DNA from 3 places in the Thauera sp. 63 genome. Region 2 is predicted to be linked to each of the others. Evidence: predicted binding sites of a transcription regulator. Region 2 holds the regulator's gene; each other region holds the start of a gene.

Region 1 (7,319 bases), on a different contig from region 2:
GTGTGGGGGTCAAGCGCAAACACAACCGACGGCGTGTTGCGCAGCAGGCCGGACAGACGTTGCGCTTGGGCGCGCTGCGCGTCGACCAGCGAGGCAATCTCGTCGGCCATCGCGTTGAACTGCTCGCCCAGGTGACGAAACTCGTCCTGCGACTGAACCTGAACCCTGACACTGAGGTCGCCTGCAGCAAAGAGGGCGGAGCCTTCATTGATGGTGTTTACCGAGCGCCGGATCGACGTGTAGATGGCGGCAAACAGCGTGCTGATGATGACGAAGAAGCTCATCAGCACAAGGACGTCAGCAATCATTGCGCGCCGCACGTCCGCCAGGCCCGCTTCGATCATGGCCACTGACCGAGGGTACAGATGATCGACATGAAGTCGTCTGGCCGCGTCGATGGCCTGCGTGGCGACGTCGAAGAGGTCTGCGGCCTCGACGGGTGCAGGAGAAAGGTAGGTGCTGGAGCGCGTGGTATTGCGGACATACCGGATGGCATCATGAAGCTCGCGCACCACAGGGTCATCCATGTGAAGGCTATCGGGCAGCAACCTGCTGATACGGTCGATGCGGTTGTGTGTGTGGCCTTCCACGATATCGACGGCCGACACGCGGCCAGCAAGTTCAGAGGTGATGCCTGCATCGCGCCCGCCCGCCAACAAGGTGCCGGTGGCGTAACCGCGCAGATTGGCCAGGCTTTCGACCAGACTAGGCAGTGACCGAATCTGCGCCAGATTGAGGTGGTAGAGCGCCGGGTTCGAGGTGGCGGTGATGCCTGCCTCATCCCCGATGTCCACGATCCACGCGAGCAACTCGTTTACTGCCGCCGTATGGGTGTCAAAGCTGGACTGCGCGCTTGATTGATCTTCGGTGGAGTGGATGGCGCGCTCGATACCCGCACGTACGGATGCCCAGCGGGGATGCAAGGCCGTGAGCGAATCAAGCCGCACGAGGGCCGCTTCCACCCGTTCGATGCCGCTGCGAACTGCTGCCTTCTGCTGAGGGAGGCGGGCCGTGAAATCGTCACCACCCTTACGCGCGGTGAAGGTCACCCCACGCTGGAGCTGAAGCTCGATCATCAGTGCGAGAGAGTCACGCACCAGCCCTAGACCACCGATTGCGCGCTCAGCCACCACGGCTTGCGCGCGGTAATGGGCGTAGATCTGGTGCAGGAACCCGGCTGCCGCGACGACAAACACCACGGCCACGGTCGCGAACTTCCAGCGAAAGCTGAGGCGGTCCAGGAGACGGACGATGAACGCGAACGGGGCGTAGAAGGCGGGCGTAGAGGGGGCGCTCAAGGCTGGTTCTGGGCGCCCCTTCGCTGGGTGGGGCGTGATTGTCTCAGAGTCCCGAGTGTACCTCCATCGAGTATGCGGTACTGCAACATCGGTCACGCCCCGTCTGTGTTTGCGGGGCTGGAGCGATCGTCGAGCATGCGTCAATGCAGTAAGGCGCTGAGATGCGCCTCAGTCCGACTGCTTCTTGATCCGGTAGTTGAGCTGCGGCCGGGTCATGCCCAGCAGCCGCGCGGCGGCGGCGAGGTTGCCGTTGGCGCGCTCGACGGCGCGTTGCAGGAGGCTTTGCTCGAAGGCGTCGAGCGACACCCCTGACTCGAGCACGGCAGCGGCGAGATCCTGTGGCGACTGCCGTGTGGCTTCGAGCGCGCCGTGCGCGCCCAGCGAGTGTTGCTGGGCGGCCTCACTGAAGTTGCCGATGAAAAGGTGCTCGACCTCGATCATGCCGTTTTGTGGCGCGAGGATCACGCCGCGCTCGAGCACGTTCTCGAGTTCGCGCACATTGCCGGGCCAGGTGTGGAGCTTCAGCGCGTGCATGGCCTTGTCGCTGATGCCGGCGATGCGCTTGCCATGCAGGGTCTCGAAGCGGCGGACCATGGCATCGACCAGGGCCGGGATGTCGCCCGTTCGCTCGCGCAGCGGTGGGATCGTCACCGGATAGACGTTGAGGCGGTAGAGCAGGTCGCGGCGGAAGGTGCCGGCATGGACGGCCTTCTGCAAGTCGACGTTGGTCGCGGCGACCAGCCGCACATTGACCTTGCGCGTCCGCTCGTCGCCGAGCCGTTCGATCTCCCCTTCCTGCAATACGCGCAGCAGCTTGGCCTGGGCCGGTAGAGGCAATTCGCCGACTTCGTCGAGGAACAGCGTGCCGCCGTGCGCGCGCTCGAACTTGCCCGCACGTGAGGCGTGGGCGCCGGTGAAGGCGCCGCGCTCGACCCCGAACAGCTCGGATTCGATCAGCTCGTCGGGCAGGGCGGCGCAGTTTACCGCGACGAAGGGCTCGTCCTTGCGCGGGCTCATCTCATGCAGGGTGCGTGCGAAGCGCTCCTTGCCGACGCCGGTTTCGCCGAGCAGCAGTACCGAGACGTTGGTTGACGCGGCACGGCTGATCAGGTCGTAGGCGTGGAGGAAGGCCGCGGAGTTGCCGATGAGGTCGGCGGTCCGGCGCGGGCAGGCGATCGTGTGGCGCATGGCCTCGATCTCGTCGCGCAGTTCGAGCAGGCGACCGACGATCGAGTCGGCCTCGAAGTACGGCCGCAGCTCGTCCGCGTCGGGCCACGCCTCGGCGGGTTTGCCGACGATGCGGCAGTGTTCGCTCCCCGTCGCCGCACACTCGACTTCCTTGAACAGGATGAAGCGTCCCATGAAGGCGCTGGTGTAGCCCGAGGCATAGCCGATCATCATCCAGCACACCGGGTGGTCCACTTCACCAAAAGCCTGCACGTGCGCCTCGGCTTCCCAGGCGTTGTACCACAGGAATTCGCCGTAAAAGACGTTGTCCGCGCCGCCAAACTCGAGCCGTACCGGCTCGACCTGCGCACAGTCCTCGAGCATGTGCAGTTGTGGCCCGACCACGAAGGCGTCTGCGGGTTCGCTGGTGCCGCGCGTCTTGCGCGCCAGTTCGGCGTCGCGCATGCCGGAGGCGAAGCCCATGCGCGTGAGGATGCGGCGTGCCTGTTGCTGGCCCACCGAAGCGATCAGTTCCTTGCGCAGTTCGGACATGGCGCCGGCATGCAGGAGCAGCATACGGTGCTCTCCCAGCCAGATGTGCCCGTCTTCCGCAGCGAACCGGAGCAGGCTGCGGAGATCTGCGCTCTCCGGGTAATGGATAGTGGCCAAGGGTCTCCTCCAGGTCAGGTCGCTCCGCTCTGCGGCGGGTCGTTCCCCGGACACCTCGGCGTTGTCCGGACTGAGGTCGAAGCTTAACCGAGGCGGCTCCTGTTTAGGGAGCGGGGACTTCTGGCGATGATAGTAAGAATCTCGAGATAAATAAACGATTGGCACGATTCTTGTAACGGTGCGCCACATCGCCGGTATGCGCGACCAATTGCTGATCGCGTACAGGCGTAGTGATACGCACGACGACAGGCACATCGAGAGAGGAGGCCGTAAGGATGGGGCAGAGATTCGCGGTGACGATCGAGGACAGTGGAGAACGGGTTTCATGCGCCGAGCAGGACAGCGTGCTGCACGCGATGGAGGCCCTTGGCCGCAAGGGGATTCCGGTCGGTTGTCGCGGGGGCGGATGCGGTGTCTGCAAGGTGAGGATTACCGGCGGCGCATACCACACGCGGAAGATGAGCCGTGCCTGCGTGTCCGAAGCGGAAGAGGCGGACGGGGTGGTGCTGGCATGCAAGCTGTTCCCCGACAGCGACCTGAGCCTGAAGGTGGTGGGGAAGATGGCGAAGGCGGTCTGTGCGGAGGGGCATAACTGAACCGTAGATCGGACAACCTGGCAGGGTGCCGAACGGGTCGGCGGACGCAAGTCCCCGGCCGTTCTGCTTTCGGGCTCCGGTTGTGCAGGGCAATAAAGTCAGTGAATCAAATAATCAACGAAATCCATGAATGGATCATTTGATCAAACCATGCGCCTGCCTGGTGTGGCGTTCAAATCTCGATAATGCGGATAAATAGCGCCAATACGAGGATTAGCTGAGATTGGCACGGAAGTTGTTAATACCTTCCCCGTAGCAAGCCCGTGTTGATCAAACCGAAGGAGTGGGGGATGAAGCGTACAGAGCCCGAAATCGACCTCAGCCGTAAGTTCGTGCGCCTGATCGAGCGTCGGCCCGACGGTTTCGTGGAATTCGAGTTCGCGATCGGCGATCCCGAACTCTACGCCGAGATGCTGCTTCCGGCGGAGGCCTATGCCGCGTTCTGCGAGGTCAACAGCGTGACCTTCCTCGAGCCCCGTGAAGAGGGCGGCGCGGGCGAGACGGAGGATTGGAACTGGAACCTGCATCAAGCCACGCACCAGCGGTTCCGCTGAGCGTGACCCACAAGCACAAGGAGGAGAATCCATGCAGATCGATTTGCGCACCGTCACCATCAAGCCGCTGCGGCATACGTTCGACAACATCGCCCGGCGCATCGGGGGCGACAAGCCGGCGTCGCGGTACCAGGAAGGCACGCTGGACATGCAGCAGACGGCCAACTTCCATTACCGGCCGACCTGGGACCCCGAGCACGACATCTACGATGCCTCGCGCACGGCCATCAGGATGGCCGACTGGTATGCCTTCAAGGATCCGCGCCAGTTCTACTACGGCGCCTACACCATGGCGCGCGCCAAGCAGCAGGACACCGCGGAGGCCAACTTCGACTTCGTCGAGAACCGCGGCCTCGCTGCGACCCTGCCCGAGTCGGTGCGCGATACCGTGCTGAAGCTGCTGCTGCCGCTGCGCCACGTGGCCTGGGGTTCGAACATGAACAACGCGAGTGTCTGTGCCTACAGCTACGGCACCGGCTTCTCGCAGCCGCACATCTACCAGGCGATGGACCAACTCGGCATCGCCCAGTACCTGACCCGCGTCGGCCTGCTGCTCGGCGACGTCGAATCCCTGGACGAAGCCAAGCGCGCCTGGATGGAGGACGACACCTGGCAGGGTCTGCGTCGCTACGTCGAGGATTCCTTCGTGATCAAGGATCCGGTGGAGCTCTTCGTGGCGCAGAACGTCGCGCTCGATGGCCTGCTGTATCCGCTGGTGTACGAAACCATCGTCGATGACGTGCTTTCGTCCCGGGGCGGCACCGCGGTGGCGATGCTCACCCAGTTCATGACCGACTGGTTCGCCGAGACCAGGAAATGGGTCGATGCCACGGTGAAGATCGCGGCGGCCGAGTCGCCCGAGAACAAGGAGGTCATGGCGCGCTGGCTGAGTCAGTGGCGCGATCGTTCGGCCTCGGCACTGTTGCCGGTGGCGCGCATCGCCCTCGGCAATCGCTCGGACGAGGTTCTCGCCGAAGCCGTCCAGCAATTCAACGCACGCATGGCCAAGGCCGGCGTCACCCTCTGAGCGGAGCACCCAATGTCGACCGTATTTCTTGCGTTGCAGACCAACGAAGACACCCGCCCGATCATCGAGGCGATCCTGCAGGACAACCCTTCGGCAGTCGTGGACGAGCAGCCCGCGATGGTGAAGATCAACGCCGACGGCCGCCTCGTCGTGCGCCGCGAGACGATCGAGGAGATCACCGGCCGTGCGTACGACCTGCAGGAGCTGCAGGTCAACATGATCACCATGTCGGGCAACCTCGATCAGACCGACGACGAGATCACCCTGTTCTGGAAATCCTGAGACCCCGAGGAGACAAGACGATGGACATGCAAGTTGCCAAGAAGAAGCTCGGCCTGAAAGAGCGCTATTCGGTGATGACCCGGGGCCTCGACTGGACCCCGTCCTACCAGAAGATGGAAGACATCTACCCCTACATCGCCTACGAGGGGATCAAGATCCACGACTGGGACAAGTGGGAGGACCCGTTCCGCCTGACCATGGATGCCTACTGGAAGTACCAGGCCGAGAAGGAACGCAAGCTGTACGCGATCATCGACGCCTTCAACCAGAACAACGGCCACCTCAACGTCACTGACGCGCGCTACATCAATACCGTCAAGCTCTTTATCAGCGGCATCAGCCCGCTCGAGTACGTCGCCCACCGCGGCTTCGCCCATGCCGGCAGGGCTTTCCCCGGCCCTGGTCCGCGCGTCGCCTGCCTGATGCAGTCGCTCGACGAGATCCGCCACGCGCAGACGCAGGTGCACGCGATCTCGAACTACAACAAGTACTACAACGGCATGCACGACTTCCATCACATGCATGACCGCGTGTGGTTCCTGTCGGTGCCGAAGAGTTTCTTCGACGATGCCATCACCGCCGGCCCGTTCGAGTTCATGGTCTCGATCGGCTTCTCGTTCGAGTACGTGCTGACCAACCTGCTGTTCGTGCCCTTCGTCTCGGGCGCCGCCTACAACGGCGACATGGGCACGATGACCTTCGGCTTCTCGGCGCAGTCCGACGAGGCCCGCCACATGACGCTGGGCCTCGAGGTGATCAAGTTCATCCTCGAGCAGGACCCGGCCAACGTGCCCATCGTGCAACGCTGGATCGACAAGTGGACCTGGCGCGGCTACCGCGTGCTGACCCTGGTGGCGATGATGATGGACTACATGCTGCCCAAGCGCACGATGAGCTGGAAGGAAGCCTGGGAGGTGTACTTCGAAGAGAACGGCGGCGCGCTGTTCAAGGACCTCGCCCGCTATGGCATCAAGATGCCGAAGTGCGCCGAGCAGATCGCGCTCGAGAAGGACCACCTGTCGCACCAGGCCTGGAGCACCTTCTACAACTACGCCGCCGCCGCCAACTTCCACACCTGGATGCCGGACGAGGACGAGATGGCGTGGCTGTCGGCGAAGTACCCGGAGAGCTTCGACAAGCACTACCGTCCGCGCTACGAGTTCTGGCGCGAGCAGGCCGTCAAGGGCAACCGCTTCTACAACAAGACGCTGCCCATGCTGTGCCAGACCTGCCAGATCCCCATGCTGTTCACCGAGCCCGGCGACCCGACCAAGATTTGCTACCGCGAGGTCGACTACAAGGGCGACAAGTACCACTTCTGCTCGGATCACTGCAAAGCGATCTTCGAGCACGAGCCGGAGAAGTACGTCCAGGCCTGGCTGCCGGTGCACCAGATCTACCAGGGCAACTGCTTCCCCGAGGGCACCGACCCGACGGTCGAGGGCTTCGACGCGCTTGGCGCGGTGCTCAAGTACTACAACCTCGAGCATGGTCGCGACAACCTCGACTTCGACATCTCGGAAGACAAGAAGAACTTCGCCGAATGGCGCGGCCAGGCGACGAAGAACATCTGAGCCCGCGACCGACGACAAGACATCAGGAGACATGACATGGCTGTAGTCGCCATTTCCAAGTACGACTTCGCGCCCGCCGACACCCAGGACAAGTTCCACGGCGCGCAACTGCTCTACATCGGCTGGGAAGACCATCTGCTGTTCTGCGCCCC
Region 2 (7,319 bases):
TGTTCCAGTCCGAGCGCAGGTTGGAGAGGAAATTCATCAGCGCGCCGGGCCGCTCGGGAAAAACGAAGCGATAGACGACCTCGTTCTCGGCCTGCGGCGAGTGGCCGCCCACCATGTAGCGCACGTGGGTCTTGGCCAGCTCGTCGTCGGTGAGATCGAGGGCGGGCAGCTCGTGGCGCTCGAGCATCTCGACCAGGCGGCCGGCCTCGTTGCGGTTGTGAACCGTGACGCCGACGAAGATGTGCGCCTGCCTGGCGTCGGCGTAGCGATAGTTGAACTCGGTGATGTTGCGGTTGCCGAGCACGCTGATGAACTTGCGGAACGAACCCGGTTTCTCCGGAATCGTCACCGCCAGCACCGCCTCGCGCTGTTCGCCCAGTTCGGCGCGTTCGGCGACGAAGCGCAGGCGATCGAAGTTCATGTTCGCGCCCGAGGCCACCGCGACCAGGCTCTTGTCGCGCAGCTTGTGGCGCCTGGCGTATTCCTTGGCGCCGGCCACGGCCAGCGCGCCCGCGGGCTCCAGGATGGAGCGGGTGTCTTCGAACACGTCCTTGATCGCCGCGCAGATCGCGTCGTTGTCGACCACGATCATCTCGTCGACGTACTGCTGGCACAGGCGGAAGGTCTCCGCGCCCACTTCCTTGACCGCCGCGCCGTCGGCGAAGATGCCGACCTGATCGAGCGCGACACGCTTGCCCGCCGCCAGCGACTGGGTCATCGCATCGGCGTCGACGGCCTCGACGCCGATGATCTTCGTCTCCGGACGCAGGCGCTTGATGTAGGCCGCCACGCCGGCGATCAGGCCGCCACCGCCGACGCAGCAGAACACCGCGTGGATCGGCTTCGGATGCGCGCGCAGGATCTCCATGCCCACCGTGCCCTGGCCGGCGATCACGTCCGGGTCGTCGAAGGGATGGACGAAGGTGAGCTTCTCTGCCTTCTCGAGTTCGAGGGCGTGCGCGTAGGCGTCGGAGTAGGACTCGCCGGCGAGCACGACCTCGCCGCCGCGCGCCTTGACCGCGTCGATCTTGATTGCCGGCGTGGTGCTCGGCATCACGATCACTGCGCGCACACCGAGCTTGGCCGCCGACAAGGCCACGCCCTGGGCGTGGTTGCCGGCGGAGGCGCAGATCACGCCGCGCTTGAGTGCCTGCGGAGACAGCTTGGCCATCTTGTTGTAGGCCCCGCGGATCTTGAAGCTGAACACCGGCTGCATGTCCTCGCGCTTGAGGAAGATGCGGTTGTGCGCGCGCGCGGACAGATTGGTGGCGAGGTCGAGCGGCGTCTCGACGGCAACGTCGTAGACCTGCGCGTTGAGGATGCGCTCGAGATAATCCGTGGGGGTGCTCATGAGGGGGCTCGCGGTGAAGCTGAAGCAGCAAAGGGATCGAGGGTAGCAGCCGATGCGGCGCTGCGGCAAGGCGGGCTGTCACGACGCCGCGCGGCGGAACGCGACGGGGTGCGAGTCAGGCCTTGGGGTCGTGGCCTTCGGCCTGCATCAACCGCATCTGGCGGTCGATGAGTTCCTGCATCGTGTCGACGCCGCGCAACTGCAGGATCGTCGAGCGTACGGCCGCTTCGAGTAGCACGGCGAGGTTGCGTCCCGCGGCGACGGGCAGCACGACCCGCGCCACCTTCACGCCGAGGATGTCCTTGACCTCCTGCTGCAGGGGCAGGCGGGAGGGGTCGCCCGCGCCCGGCTGACGGCGCTCCAGGTGGCAGACCAGGCGCAAGCGCATCTTGCGCCGGCAGGCCGTCTCGCCAAAGATGGTGCGGATGTTGAGGATGCCCAGGCCGCGGACTTCGATGAAGTCCTGCAGCATCGGCGGGCAGCGTCCTTCGAGCACGGTGGGGGCGACGCGCGAGAACTCGACGACGTCGTCCGCCACCAGGCCGTGGCCACGCGAGATCAGCTCCAGCGCGAGTTCCGACTTGCCTGCGCCCGAATCGCCGGTGATCAGCACGCCCACACCGAGCACGTCCATGAAGACGCCGTGCAAGGAGATCTTCTCGGCCAGTTCCCGTGACAGGTAAAGGCGCAGCTGGTCGATCACGCCGGCCGCGGGCTGCGGCGTGGTGAACAGGGCGACGTCGTGGGCCTCGCAGATGCCGTGGATGATGTTCGAGGCAGCACAGCCGTCGGCGATGATGATGGCCGGTGGCCGGGTCGACAGGATCTCGTTGAGGTGATGGGCGACCTTGTCGGTCGTCTGGCGCCGTGCCCAGGCCAGCTCGGCGGCGCCAATGATCTGCAGGCGCGTGGGGTGGATCAGGTTGAGGTGGCCGACGAGGTCGGCCGGCCAGATACGCTCTTCAGCGACGGCCAGCGTGGCGTCGAGACGTCCGCTGACGTGGGTGAGTTCAAGGCGCTCGCGCTGGGCCTCAAACAGCCTCGCGACGCTTGTCTGCCGCATCGGTACCCCAGTCGAGGAACATCTGGTGGATGTGTTCGGCGTCGGGCGCGTTCAGCAGTGCCTCGCGGAAGGCGCGGTCGCTGAACATCTGCGCGAGCTCGGACAGGAGCTGCAGGTGGGTCTCGTTGGCTTGCTCGGGCACCAGCAGCACGAACAGGAGATTCACCGGGCGGCCATCGGGCGCATCGAACTGCACCGGGGCAGCCAGGCGCAGGAAGGCGCCGGCCGCTTCCTTCAGGCCCTTGATGCGGCCATGCGGGATGGCGATGCCCTGGCCGAGGCCTGTGGAGCCCAGCCGTTCTCGAGCGAACAGGCTGTCGAACACCAGAATGCGGGCGATGCCCTGGTTGTTCTCGAAAAGCAGCCCCGCCTGTTCGAAGACACGCTTCTTGCTGCTTGCATCGAGATCGACCACCACATTGGACAGTGGCAGGAGTTGAGGTATCAGGCTCATTCGCAGTGGAGCTTGCGCAGCGCCGTTGCCGCTGGCGCCGCGCTGGGCGATCGGACGGACCGGGATGCGTTGAAGCCGCGTCTTGAAAACGCGCGCATTATACCCACACCCCGGACATAAAACCGCAACCTGGCAATCAGGCTTCCGGCTCCTGATGCTTCAGGGCTTCGTGGTTGTGGTCGGCCATCTTCTGCTTGTATTTCTGCACCTGACGATCGAGCTTGTCAGCCATCGAGTCGATGGCGGCGTACATGTCTGCGTCGTCGCTTTCGACGAAGAGATCCTTGCCGCGCACGTGCAGCGTGACTTCGGCCTTCTGCTTCAGCTTTTCGACGGAGAGGATCACCGCCACGCTGGTGACGTTGTCGAAGTGGCGGATGACGCGGTCAAGCTTGGTGCTCACGTAGTCACGGATGGCCGGGGTGACCTCGACGTGGCGCCCGGTGATGTTGAGATTCATGGTAACTCCTGTTGTTGTCAGATCGATTTGCGCAGACTGACCGGCGGGATATTCAGTGATTCGCGGTACTTCGCGATGGTGCGTCGTGCGACCACGATACCCTGCTGGCCCAAAACTTCTGCAATCCTTGCGTCGGACAGCGGCTTCTTGCTGTCCTCGGCGTCCACCAGTTGACGAATCAGCGCCCGAATCGCCGTGGAAGAGGCCGCTCCGCCAGTGTCGGTGGAGACGTGGCTGCCGAAGAAATACTTGAGTTCGAACACACCGCGCGGCGTCGCCATGTATTTCTGCGTCGTGACGCGCGAAACGGTGGATTCGTGCAGTTCGAGCTGGTCCGCGATCTCCCGGAGAGTGAGTGGCCGCATCGCCACGTCTCCATGATCGAAGAACTGCCGCTGCTGGTCAACGATGGCTTGGGAGACCCGCAGGATGGTGTCGAAACGCTGCTGGACGTTCTTGATCAGCCAGCGTGCTTCCTGTAACTGGCCGGTCAGGCCGCCGCCCTGGCCGCGGTTCTGCTGCAGCAGGCTGGCGTAGAGCCGGTTGACGCGCAGGCGCGGCATCGCGTCCTGGTTGAGGCTGACGGTCCAGCGTCCGCGGATCTTGCGCACGATGACGTCAGGCAGCACGTAGCGCGTCTCGGAGACGGAGTGGCGCGAGCCCGGATGCGGGTCGAGGCTGCAGATCAGAGCGTGGGCAGCGCGCAGCTGGTCGTCGTCGCAACCGGTGTGTTTCTTGAGGCGCGCGAAGTTGCGCTCGGCGAGCAGTTCGAGATGCTGGTCAACGATCTCGAGCGCGAGCATCTGCGTCGGCGTCTCGGGCATCGCTCGCAGCTGCAGCGACAGGCATTCCTGCGGGCTGCGTGCGCCGATGCCGGCAGGGTCGAGGTGCTGTACGTGGCGCAGCGCGATGGAAAGCTCGTCGAGGTCGATGTCGAGCTCGGGTGGCAGCAACTCGAGCAACTCCTCGAGCGGCTGGTGCAGGTAGCCGTCGTCGTCCAGCGCCTCGATGATGAAGCGCACCAGCGCGCGGTCGCGGTCGGAGAGCGGCGACAGCGCGACCTGCTCGTCGAGGTGGTCGCGAAGCGACAGCTCGGCCGCCTGGAACTCCTGGAAGTCGGTGTCGTCGTCATCGTCGCGCTTGGCCTGGGCGCCACTGCCGACGTTGGACCAGTCGATGCCTTCCTCGTTGTCCTCGCGATCGTTCGCCTTTCCTGCTTCGCCGTCGCTGGTGGCCTCGGCGCTGGTTTCGCGTTCGCGCTCGCGCTCACGTTCGGCAGGCGGGGTGCTGGTGGCGAGACCGGGCTGCGGCACGAAGTCGTCGATCTCCTCGCGCTCGAGCATCGGGTTCTCGAGCAGGAAGCGCTCGATCTCCTGGTTCAGCTCGAGCGTGGACAGCTGCAGCAGCTTGATCGACTGCTGCAGCTGAGGCGTCAGCGTGAGGTGCTGCGAGAGCTTGAGCTGGAGGCTGGGTTTCATTCGGGCGCTAGAGGCGGAAATGTTCGCCGAGGTAGACCTGGCGCACCTTCTCGTTGGCGATGATCTCGTCAGGCTGGCCGCTGGCGAGCACGCGACCCTCGCTGATGATATAGGCGCGATCGCAGATGCCAAGCGTCTCGCGCACGTTGTGGTCGGTGATGAGCACGCCGATGCCGCGTTCCTTGAGGAAGCGGATGATCTTCTGGATATCGATCACGGCGATCGGGTCGACGCCGGCGAAAGGCTCGTCGAGCAGGATCAGGCGCGGATCGGTGGCGAGCGCGCGGGCGATCTCGCAGCGGCGGCGTTCGCCACCCGACAGGGAGATCGCGGTGTTGTCGCGCAGGTGGGTGATGCCCAGTTCCTCGAGCAGTTCCTGCAGGCGCTCGTCGATCTGGCGTGACTCCAGCCCCTGCAGTTCGAGCACCGCGCGGATGTTCTCGGCCACCGTGAGCTTGCGGAACACGCTCATTTCCTGCGGCAGGTAGGACAGGCCGAGGCGGGCACGGGCGTGAATCGGCAGGTGGGTGAGATCCTTGCCGTCCAGCCCGATCTGGCCACCGTCGGCACGCACCAGGCCGACGATCATGTAGAAGCAGGTGGTCTTGCCCGCCCCGTTGGGGCCGAGCAGGCCGACGACCTCGCCCGAGCCGACCTCGAAGCCGACGTCGTGCACCACCGTGCGCGCCTTGTAGCGCTTCTGCAGACCGGCGACCTTAAGCAGACTCATCGTAGGGCTCTTTCAGCAGCTTGCGGATCAGGTCGGGCGCAAAGCCGCGGGTTTGCAGGAAGCGCGCCTGCCGGGCCCACTCGCGGGGGTCGGTCGGCGGCTCGCGGAAGCGGCCATGCAGCACGCTGCGGGCACGCTCGATCTCGGACTCGGTACATTCGCCGGCGATGGCCTCGTCGATCAGTTCGCGCTCGATACCGCGACGGGCCAGCTCGTTGCGCAGCCGGCTCGCGCCAAAACGCGCGGCCTTGCCGCGCACGAAGGCTTCCGCGAAGCGGCTGTCGGACTGCAACCCGAGTTCGCCCATGCGTGCGATGACGACCTCGACCTCGTCGGCCTCGCCATGCGCGGCGAGCTTGCGCGCCAGCTCGGCGCGCGAATGATCGCGGCGGGCGAGGTGGCGAAGGGCGCGCTCGCGCAGGCTGGGCTCGGCCATGGCGTCGGGCGCTCAGGCCTCGGCGGCTGCCGCAGCGGGCGTCGCCGGCGGCATTTCAGGCAGACCGACCGCGACGCGGACCCTGTTCTCGATCTCGCGCGCCAGCGCAGGGTTGTTGCGCAGGAACTCGCGCGAGTTGTCCTTGCCCTGGCCGATCTTGTCGCCCTTGTAGGCGTACCAGGCGCCGGACTTGTCGACGATCTTGTGGTCGACGCCGAGATCGATGATCTCGCCTTCGCGCGAGATGCCCTCGCCGTACAGGATGTCGAAGTGCGCTTCCTTGAACGGGGGCGAGACCTTGTTCTTCACCACCTTGACGCGGGTCTCGGACCCGACGACCTCGTCGCCCTTCTTGATCGTGCCGGTGCGGCGGATGTCCATGCGCACCGAGGCGTAGAACTTGAGCGCGTTGCCGCCGGTGGTGGTCTCCGGGCTGCCGAACATCACGCCGATCTTCATGCGGATCTGGTTGATGAAGATGACCAGCGTGTTGGTGCGCTTGATGTTGGCGGTGAGCTTGCGCAGCGCCTGCGACATCAGGCGGGCCTGCAGGCCGGGGAGCTGGTCGCCCATCTCGCCTTCGATTTCGGCCTTGGGCGTCAGTGCGGCGACCGAGTCGACCACGACCACGTCCACGCCGCCCGAGCGCACCAGCATGTCGGCGATCTCGAGCGCCTGTTCGCCGGTGTCGGGCTGGGAGATCAGCAGGTCCTGGATGTTGACGCCGAGCTTCTCGGCATAGCCGACGTCGAGTGCATGTTCGGCGTCGATGAACGCGGCGGTGCCGCCGAGCTTCTGCATCTCGGCGATGACCTGCAGCGTCAGCGTGGTCTTGCCGGATGACTCCGGGCCGTAGATCTCGACCACACGACCGCGCGGCAGGCCGCCGAGGCCGAGTGCGATGTCGAGCCCGAGCGAGCCGGTGGACACGGTCTGGATGTCGCGTTCGACGTTGCCGTCGCCCATGCGCATGATCGAACCCTTGCCGAACTGCTTTTCGATCTGCGAGAGCGCAGCGGCGAGCGCCTTGGCCTTGTTGTCGTCCATGAAAGTCGTTCCTGAGTGATTGGCGAATTATGGCACAGAGCTTGCTGTGATGGTGTCGGGCATCTCTGACGGCGACAGTGTAAGACCTGTAAATGAATACAGCAATGCCGCGGGTCGGCGCCCGCCAGCCGCTTCAGCGAGCGAGTTCGATCACTTCGCTGAGCGCGTGGATCACGGTCTGACGGCGCACGGCCGTGCGATCGCCGGGCAGCTGAAGCGTACGGACCCGTGTCGGCACCCTGCGTTGCGCCCAGGCCACGCACACCATGCCGACGGGTTTCTGCGCGCTGCCGCCGGTCG
Region 3 (7,319 bases), on a different contig from region 2:
TGAGTTCGACCATCACGAAGTCGCCCTGCCCCACCGACGCGGCAACGCCGCGCTCGATCGTCGCACCGCCCGGAATCCGCCCTGCCGCCAGATGGTTGATGGTCTGCGCCGCACCGCCCGCGGCACCACCGGCCCCACCGACCACCAGATTGCCTTGCGCCACCGCATACACCTGGCCGTCTGCGCCCTTCAGCGGTGTCATCACCAGCGTGCCGCCACGCAGGCTCTTGGCATTGCCGATCGAGGACACGGTGACGTCGATCGGCTGGCCGGGCCGCGCAAACGGCGGCAGGCTCGCGGTGACCATCACCGCGGCGACGTTCTTCAGCTGCATGTTGGTGCCCTGCGGCACGGTCACGCCCATGTTGCCGAGCATGTTGACGATGCTCTGCTTGGTGAAAGGCGTCTGCGTGGTCTGGTCGCCGCTGCCATCCAGGCCGACGACGAGGCCATAGCCGACGAGCTGGTTCTCGCGCACGCCGGCAATGGTGGCAAGGTCCTTGATGCGCTCTGCAGCGGCTTCCGCCGCCGCGGAGTAGAAGATGCCGGCGGCGACCGCCGCCACCAGGCCTCGCATCAGCAGGGATTGGAATCGGTTCATGGCTAGGCTCGGTCAGAAAGGCAGGATGGCGAGGAAGAAGCGCTGCAGCCACCCCATGGTGTTGGACTGGTCGATGAAGCCGCCGCCGCGGTATTCGATGCGTGCATCCGCCACCTGCGTCGACTGCACGGTGTTGGTCGACGTGACCGTATTGGGATCGATCACACCCGAGAAACGGATGAACTCGCTGCCCTGGTTGATGGCGAGCATCTTCTCGCCGGACACCAGCAGGTTGCCGTTGGGATAGACGTCGATGACCGTGACCGTGATCGTGCCGTTGAAGGCGTTGTTTGCACGGGCCGAGCCGGTGCCGGTGAACTCGGAATCGGCTCCGGCTTCGATGTTGAGGCCATTGAGCCCGCCCAGCGGCAGGCGCGAGCTCGCGGTGATGCCGCCGGTCATCTCCGAGCCGCGCGAAGCGCTGGCATTCGCGCTCTTGGTCGCGGTGTTGCGCTCGACGAGGTTGATCGTGATGATGTCGCCGACATGGCGCGCGCGGCGATCCTCGAACAGCGGCCGCGCGAGTGCGGCCTGGTAGATGGCGCCATTCGCGGAAGGCGCCGGCAGGCGGCTGTCGGGACGCACGCTCATCGGCTGATGCACGGCCGTTGGCGGCACGGTGTCGATCGAGGCACAGCCCGCCAGCAGCGCGACGCCGACAAGCAGGAAGGAGGCGAACAGGGGCTTCATGAACGGCCTCACAGCTGGGTCAGGCGCCCGAGCATCTGGTCGGACGTGGAGATGGCGCGCGAGTTGAGCTCGTAGGCGCGCTGCGTGACGATCATGCTGACCAGTTCCTCGGCCACGTTCACGTTAGAGGTCTCGACATAGCCCTGGTTGATGACGCCGGCACCGTTGGTGCCTGCTTCGGTGGGCGTGGCCTCGCCGCTCGACGCGGTTTCGTAGAACAGGTTCTCACCCGCGCTCTGCAGGCCACCGGGGTTGATGAAGGTCGCCACCTGGATCTGGCCGACCGGCTGGGGCTCGACCTGATTGGGCAGCGTGACCGTCACGGTGCCGTCCTTGCCGATGGTGATCGACTTGGCGTCGGCCGGGATCTGGATGGCATCGAGCAGCGGATAGCCGCTCGGGGTGACGACGTTGCCCTGGTTGTCGAGCTGCAGCGCGCCGTCGCGGGTGTAGGCGGTGGTGCCGTCGGGCATCGCGATCTGCAGGAAGCCGTTGCCCTGGATGGCGACGTCGAGCGCACCGCCGGTCTGCTGCAGGCTGCCCTGCGTGAAGATGCGCTCGGTGGCCACCGGACGCACACCGGTACCGATCTGCAGGCCGCTGGAGACCTGGGTCTGCTGCGTGGTCTGCGCCCCCGGCTGGCGGATCGTCTGGTACAGCAGATCCTCGAACACCGCCCGCTGGCGCTTGTAGCCGTTGGTGGAGACGTTGGCCAGGTTGTTGGAGATCACGTCCAGCGAGGTCTGCTGGGCATCCAGCCCGGTGCGGGCGGTCCACAGGGAGCGGATCATGATGAAGTCCTCTGTTCTGCGTTGCCGTGACGGCAGGCTTTGCCGTCACGCGGCGGCGATTGCCGCTTTTCCATGGAATCAGTCTAGGCCCTTGCCGGTCTCGACCATCCCGAGATAAACAACGCAAAAACCGTGCTAATCGTGCGGAGGACGATCGCGGCCGTTCAGTTCGACGACAGCACCTGGGTCGCAGCGCGGTCATTGGCCTCCGCGGTCTGCATCATGCGCACCTGCATCTCGAACTGGCGGGCGAGCGAGATCATCTGCACCATCTGGTCGGCGACATTGACGTTGCTGCCCTCGAGGTAGCCACCGGCGACCTGCACGTTGGGGTCTGCCGGGGCCGGCGCGCCGTTGGCGAGGCGGAACAGGCCGTCGTCACCGCGCACCAGATCGGTCTCGGGCGGGTTCACCAGCTTCAACTGGGCGACGAGGTTGACCACGCCGGTGCCCGGGTCGATGGACGACACCGAACCATCGCGGCCGATGACGATCTCGGTGTCGGGCGGAAGGGCGATCGGCCCGCCGTCGCCGACCACCGGCTGCCCCTCGCGGGTCTGCAGGATGCCGGCCGGGCTCAGCATCAGGCTGCCGTTGCGGGTGTAGGCCTCACTGCCGTCCGGCCGCTGCACCGCGAGCCAGCCCTTGCCTTCCAGCGCGACGTCGTAGGGCCGACCGGTGTACTGGATCGGCCCCGGTGTGAAGTCGTTGGCGACGCTGGCATCGACGGCGAACGAGCGCGTGCGCAGGGCTTCGGTCTGGATTTCCACCGCACGCAGCTTGTGCAGTTGCGAGCGGAAACCGGTCGAGGCGGCGTTGGCGATGTTGTTCGACACCGCCGCCTGCTGGTCCATCGTGCCCTTGGCACCGGTCATCGCGGTGTAGATCAGGCGATCCATGTTCGACTCCCCTCTTCCTGTCGGCCCGCAGCCTGTTCAGTCATCAGCGCAGGTTGACCAGCGTCTGCAGGATCTGGTCCTGCGTGCGGATCGATTGCGCGTTGGCCTGGTAGTTGCGCTGCTGGATGATCATCTGCACCAGCTCCTGGGTCAGGTCGACGTTGGATTCCTCGACCTGGCCTGCGGAGATGACGCCGTTGAGCCCGTTACCCGGTTCGCCGCGGGCGAAACCACCCGATTCCGGCGTCTCGACCCAGTAGTTGTTGCCGATGGGCGACAGGCCGTTGTTGTTGCGCACGGTCGTCAGGTTGACGATGCCGATGTCCTTGGTGATGCCGTTGGTGTAGCGCGCCTGGACGGTGCCGTTGCGACTGATCGACAGGCCGGCGATCTCGCCCGGGGCGGAGCCGTTCTGGGTCAGTTCGCGCGGCGTGGACTTGCCGCCGAACTGGGTGATCATCGACATGTCGACATTGATCACGCTCGGATCGGCGTCCGGCCCGAGATTGGAGGTCAGCACGAAGTCACTCGGCGGCACGAGCTTTCCAAGACCGTCGAAGTTCAGCGTCGCGTTCGGCGTGGCCGGTAGCGTCGCCGTGTCGTTGTCCAGAACGGTGTAGACGTCCCAGGTGCTGTTTACGACATCGGTGCGACGGACGAAGTACAGGGACAGCGAGTGCTCCTTGCCAAGGGAGTCGAAGATCTTCAGCGCGGTCGAGTAGGAATAGGTCTCCGGATCATTCGGGTCGAGCGGCGTCGTGGCCCCGTCGATCGTCTCCACATCCGCGCTGAGGTTCAGGCTCAAACCGACTTCGGTGGTGGCCGCCGCGCCGACACCGGTGGACGGAATCACCATCGTGCGGAACGAATCCGCCGTGACGGTGGCAGGCGCACGGACGTCACCCGAAATCGGATCCTCGACCTGATAGCCCATCAGGCGGTCGCCGAGCGGGGTGACGATGTAGCCCTGCTTGTCGATGTTGAACTGGCCGTTGCGCGTCAGTGCGAAACCACCGCTCTGCAACTCGACCTCGAAGAAGCCATTGCCGTTGATCGCCATGTCCAGCGGATTGCTGGTGGTGGTGATGTTGCCCTGGGTGAAGGACTGGCGCACGGCCTGCACCGCGCTGCCGATGCCGATCTGCACCTTGGACACCGCGCCGGTGAGCGAAGACGCGTAGGCGTCGGCGAACACCGTGCCGGAGTTCTTGAAACCCACGGTGCTGGCGTTGGCGACGTTGTTGGAGATGACGTCGAGCGCCTTGGAGGAAGAGTTCAGGCCGCTGAGGCCCTGCTGGAATGCCATGATCGGGGCTCCGGATCAGAGAATCTGCTTGACGTCGTCGACCTTGAACACGCCGAGGTCGCCCACCTGGAGATCGGTGCCGCTGGCACCACGGACGATGCTGGTGACCGGACCGAACTGCAGCGTCCGTCCGCCCACCGCCTCTTCGCCAAGCGTCGCCGACAGGGACAGGGTGTAGATGCCGTCGGCCGCACGCGAGCCATCCTCGGCGGTGCCGTCCCATACGAAGTTGTGGCTGCCCGCATCGACGTCGTTGAACACCATCTGCTTCACGACCAGACCCGAGCTGTCGCGCACTGACAGCGTCACGCTGTCGGCCGGGGTATCGATCTCGAAACCGCCGATGGCACCCGCTTCGGTCAGCGCCAGGCGCGAGCCTTCCACCAGCACGCCGCGCCCGAGCAGCGCCGCCGCATTCAGCCCCTCGGCCGACGCCTGGGAGTCGAAGAAGGACTGGACCATCTTGTTGAGACGCTCGATGCCATCCACCGTGCTCATCTGCGCGAGCTGGGAGGTCATCTCCGCGTTCTCCATCGGGTTCATGGGGTCCTGGTTCTGGAGCTGCGTGGTCAGCAGCTTCAGGAACCGGCCCTGCATGTCCTCTTCTGCCTTCTGGACAGGTTCGCTGCGGGCCAGGCTGGCCAGCACGCTCTTCGCTGTCTGATTGTTCGACACGGTGGTCATGGATTTCTCCTGCTAGCGGCATCGTTTGCCGGACGGCGCTTACTGTCCGATCTGCAATGTCCTTTGTAGCAAGGTCCGTGCCGTGTTCATGATCTCGGCGTTGTTCTGGTAGGAGCGCGACGCGGAGATCATGTTCACCATCTCTTCGGCAACGTTGACGTTGGGCATCTCGACGTAGCCCTCGGCATTGGCCGCGGGATTGTTCGGCTCATAGACGAGACGCATCGGCGCAGCGCTCTCGACGACCTGCGTCACCTGCACGCCCACGGCCGCGGGCCCGGCCACCTGGCGGGCGGCGAACACGACCTGCTTGGCGCGGTAAGGCTCGCCCGTTTCCGTGGTCACGCTGTCGGCGTTGGCGAGGTTGGAGGCCGTGGTGTTGAGTCGCAGCGACTGCGCGTTGAGCGCGGAGCCAGCGATCTGGAAGACGTTGAGCATGCTCATGATGGAACCCCTTACTGACCGGTGAGCGCCGTGTTCATCGAGCGGATCATGCCGCTGATGAAAGTGACGCTCGCCTCGTAGCGCAGCGCATTCTCGGCGAAGGCCGCACGCTCGACGTCCATGTTGACCGTGTTGCCGTCGACCGCGGACTGGTATTCGTTGCGGTACTTGACGAAGCTGCCGGCGCCCGCGCTACCGCCGGCGGCGATGTGCGCCTGGTGCGTGGTGTCGAGCGCGACACCCGACTGCCCCCCCTTCCCGATCGCGTTCTGCAGCGCGCTGCGAAAGTCGATGTCGCGCGCCTTGTAATGCGGCGTGTCGGCGTTGGCGATGTTCGAGGCGAGCAGTTCCTGGCGGTAGGCCTGGAGATTGAACGCGGCCTGGTGGAAACGCATCTGGTTGTCTAGCAGGGTCTTCATCGCCTTACCTCGCGGATGAACGCCGCTTCCGCAAACGGGAAACGGTCTCGATGGCAGTGGAAGTTGCAGCTTTCATGCCAGCGATGGTAAGGCTGGACCCGCCTCGCTCCTCTGCCGATAAGGCGGCGGAAAACCGCCCATATCTGCCGCTTGTCGGCGCGGGCGGCAAAAGCTGCCGGCAACTTGCCTCTCCGGGTGAGGCATGCTGCAATCGGGACCATGAAGCATCTCGCCAGCCCCCTTGCTGTCCTCACCCTCGGCCTCAGCCCCCTCTCACCCGCCATCGGCCAGCAGCCCCCGCAGGCCGTGGAAAGCACCGTGCGCACCTTCCTCGAACGCCAGGTGCAGGGAATGCCCGGCGAGCCACGGATCAGCGTCCGCGCCTTCGATCCCGCCAATCAGTTGCCACCCTGCGCCGCGCTGGAACCCTTCCTGCCACCGGGCACGCGTCCCTGGGGCCAGCTCACGGTGGGCGTGCGCTGCGACTCTCCGGTCACCTGGACCGCTTACGTGCAGGCGCAGGTGCAGATCTTCGGTCCCTACCTGGTCACGACCCGCGCACTGCGTTCGGCAGAGGTGATCCGCGAGGGCGACATCGAGGTGCGCGAGGGCGAGCTCACCGCGCTGCCGGACAACGTGCTGTCCTCGCCCGGGCAGGCACTGGGCCACCTCACGCGCTTTGCCCAGGCTGCCGGCGCGCCGCTGCGGGCGGGCAGCGTGCGCCTGCCGGATGCGGTGAGACGCGGACAGACCGTGCCGATCCTCACCCGCGGCCCGGGCTTCACGGTCTCGGGCGAAGGCCAGGCGCTGAGCGCCGCCGCGCCCGGCGAAAGGGTCAGGATCCGGCTCGGCAACGGTCAGATCGTGCAGGGCCTGGTCCAGTCGGACGGCAGCGTCAGCGTCGACTTCTGAGGGGCGTCATGCAAATTTTCCACGGACGTGAAATAAATCACTAAAGTTTCACGGAGCGCGGTCGTGAACACACACGAGTCAATGCGTTCCTGGAGACCATCATGAAAATCGAGAACACGGGCAAGGCCTATGTTCCCACGCCCGTGCAGGATGCCCGTGCGCCGGCCGCGCGCGGGAAGACGGAAGCGCAGTCCGGCAGCGACAGCGTGCAACTGTCCCCGCTGGCCACGCTGATGAAGAAGGCGGAAAGCGCGATCTCGAGTTCGCCCGAGATCGACCAGAAGCGCGTGGACGAGATTCGCCAGGCCATCGCCGAGGGCCGCTTCAAGATCGACTCCAGCCGCATCGCCGACGGGCTGATCAACAGCGTCCGCGACATGCTCGAGTCGCGCGGCTGAGGCATCGCGGAGTAGTATTCGGCTTCTCGCGCACTGACCGTCATCCGCCCGACCGGACGACCCGACCCGATGAAGCAACCCGCCCCGACGCCCACGGCTGCCGACCAGCAGCGACTCGCGCTCCTCATCGAGGCGGAGTCGATGCAGCTCGGCGAGTTCCTCTCCCTCCTCGACC

What was found. Region 2 encodes sigma-54, which starts transcription at its own class of promoters, with help from an activator protein. Its sites were predicted from a motif close to TGGCACGCTTNCTGCTNA; they were not measured.
Region 1: C664_RS02380 (phenol hydroxylase subunit) is a predicted target of sigma-54. The motif match lies at 3,955-3,972, and genes of this name have one in related genera.
Region 3: flgG (flagellar basal-body rod protein FlgG) is a predicted target of sigma-54. The motif match lies at 2,203-2,220, and genes of this name have one in related genera.

Annotation. Positions count from the first base shown of each region.
Region 1 covers NZ_AMXC01000002.1:47,352-54,670, forward strand. The annotation lists gene C664_RS02365 (diguanylate cyclase domain-containing protein) at 1-1,298, opposite strand, end outside; gene C664_RS02370 (sigma-54-dependent Fis family transcriptional regulator) at 1,467-3,134, opposite strand; gene C664_RS02375 (2Fe-2S iron-sulfur cluster binding domain-containing protein) at 3,410-3,730, shown strand; gene C664_RS02380 (phenol hydroxylase subunit) at 4,021-4,284, shown strand; gene C664_RS02385 (aromatic/alkene monooxygenase hydroxylase subunit beta) at 4,316-5,311, shown strand; gene C664_RS02390 (MmoB/DmpM family protein) at 5,324-5,593, shown strand; gene C664_RS02395 (aromatic/alkene/methane monooxygenase hydroxylase/oxygenase subunit alpha) at 5,614-7,167, shown strand; gene C664_RS02400 (phenol hydroxylase subunit P4) at 7,204-7,319, shown strand, end outside.
Region 2 covers NZ_AMXC01000011.1:21,386-28,704, forward strand. The annotation lists gene ilvA (threonine ammonia-lyase, biosynthetic) at 1-1,351, opposite strand, end outside; gene hprK (HPr(Ser) kinase/phosphatase) at 1,467-2,414, opposite strand; gene ptsN (PTS IIA-like nitrogen regulatory protein PtsN) at 2,383-2,868, opposite strand; gene hpf (ribosome hibernation-promoting factor, HPF/YfiA family) at 3,005-3,328, opposite strand; gene C664_RS11340 (RNA polymerase factor sigma-54) at 3,346-4,806, opposite strand; gene lptB (LPS export ABC transporter ATP-binding protein) at 4,814-5,536, opposite strand; gene recX (recombination regulator RecX) at 5,523-5,972, opposite strand; gene recA (recombinase RecA) at 5,985-7,019, opposite strand; gene C664_RS11360 (CinA family protein) at 7,153-7,319, opposite strand, start outside.
Region 3 covers NZ_AMXC01000029.1:12,951-20,269, forward strand. The annotation lists gene C664_RS16695 (flagellar basal body P-ring protein FlgI) at 1-601, opposite strand, end outside; gene C664_RS16700 (flagellar basal body L-ring protein FlgH) at 614-1,291, opposite strand; gene flgG (flagellar basal-body rod protein FlgG) at 1,300-2,082, opposite strand; gene flgF (flagellar basal-body rod protein FlgF) at 2,247-2,981, opposite strand; gene flgE (flagellar hook protein FlgE) at 3,025-4,287, opposite strand; gene C664_RS16720 (flagellar hook assembly protein FlgD) at 4,303-4,971, opposite strand; gene flgC (flagellar basal body rod protein FlgC) at 5,011-5,415, opposite strand; gene flgB (flagellar basal body rod protein FlgB) at 5,427-5,834, opposite strand; gene flgA (flagellar basal body P-ring formation chaperone FlgA) at 6,054-6,746, shown strand; gene flgM (flagellar biosynthesis anti-sigma factor FlgM) at 6,848-7,144, shown strand; gene C664_RS16745 (flagella synthesis protein FlgN) at 7,214-7,319, shown strand, end outside.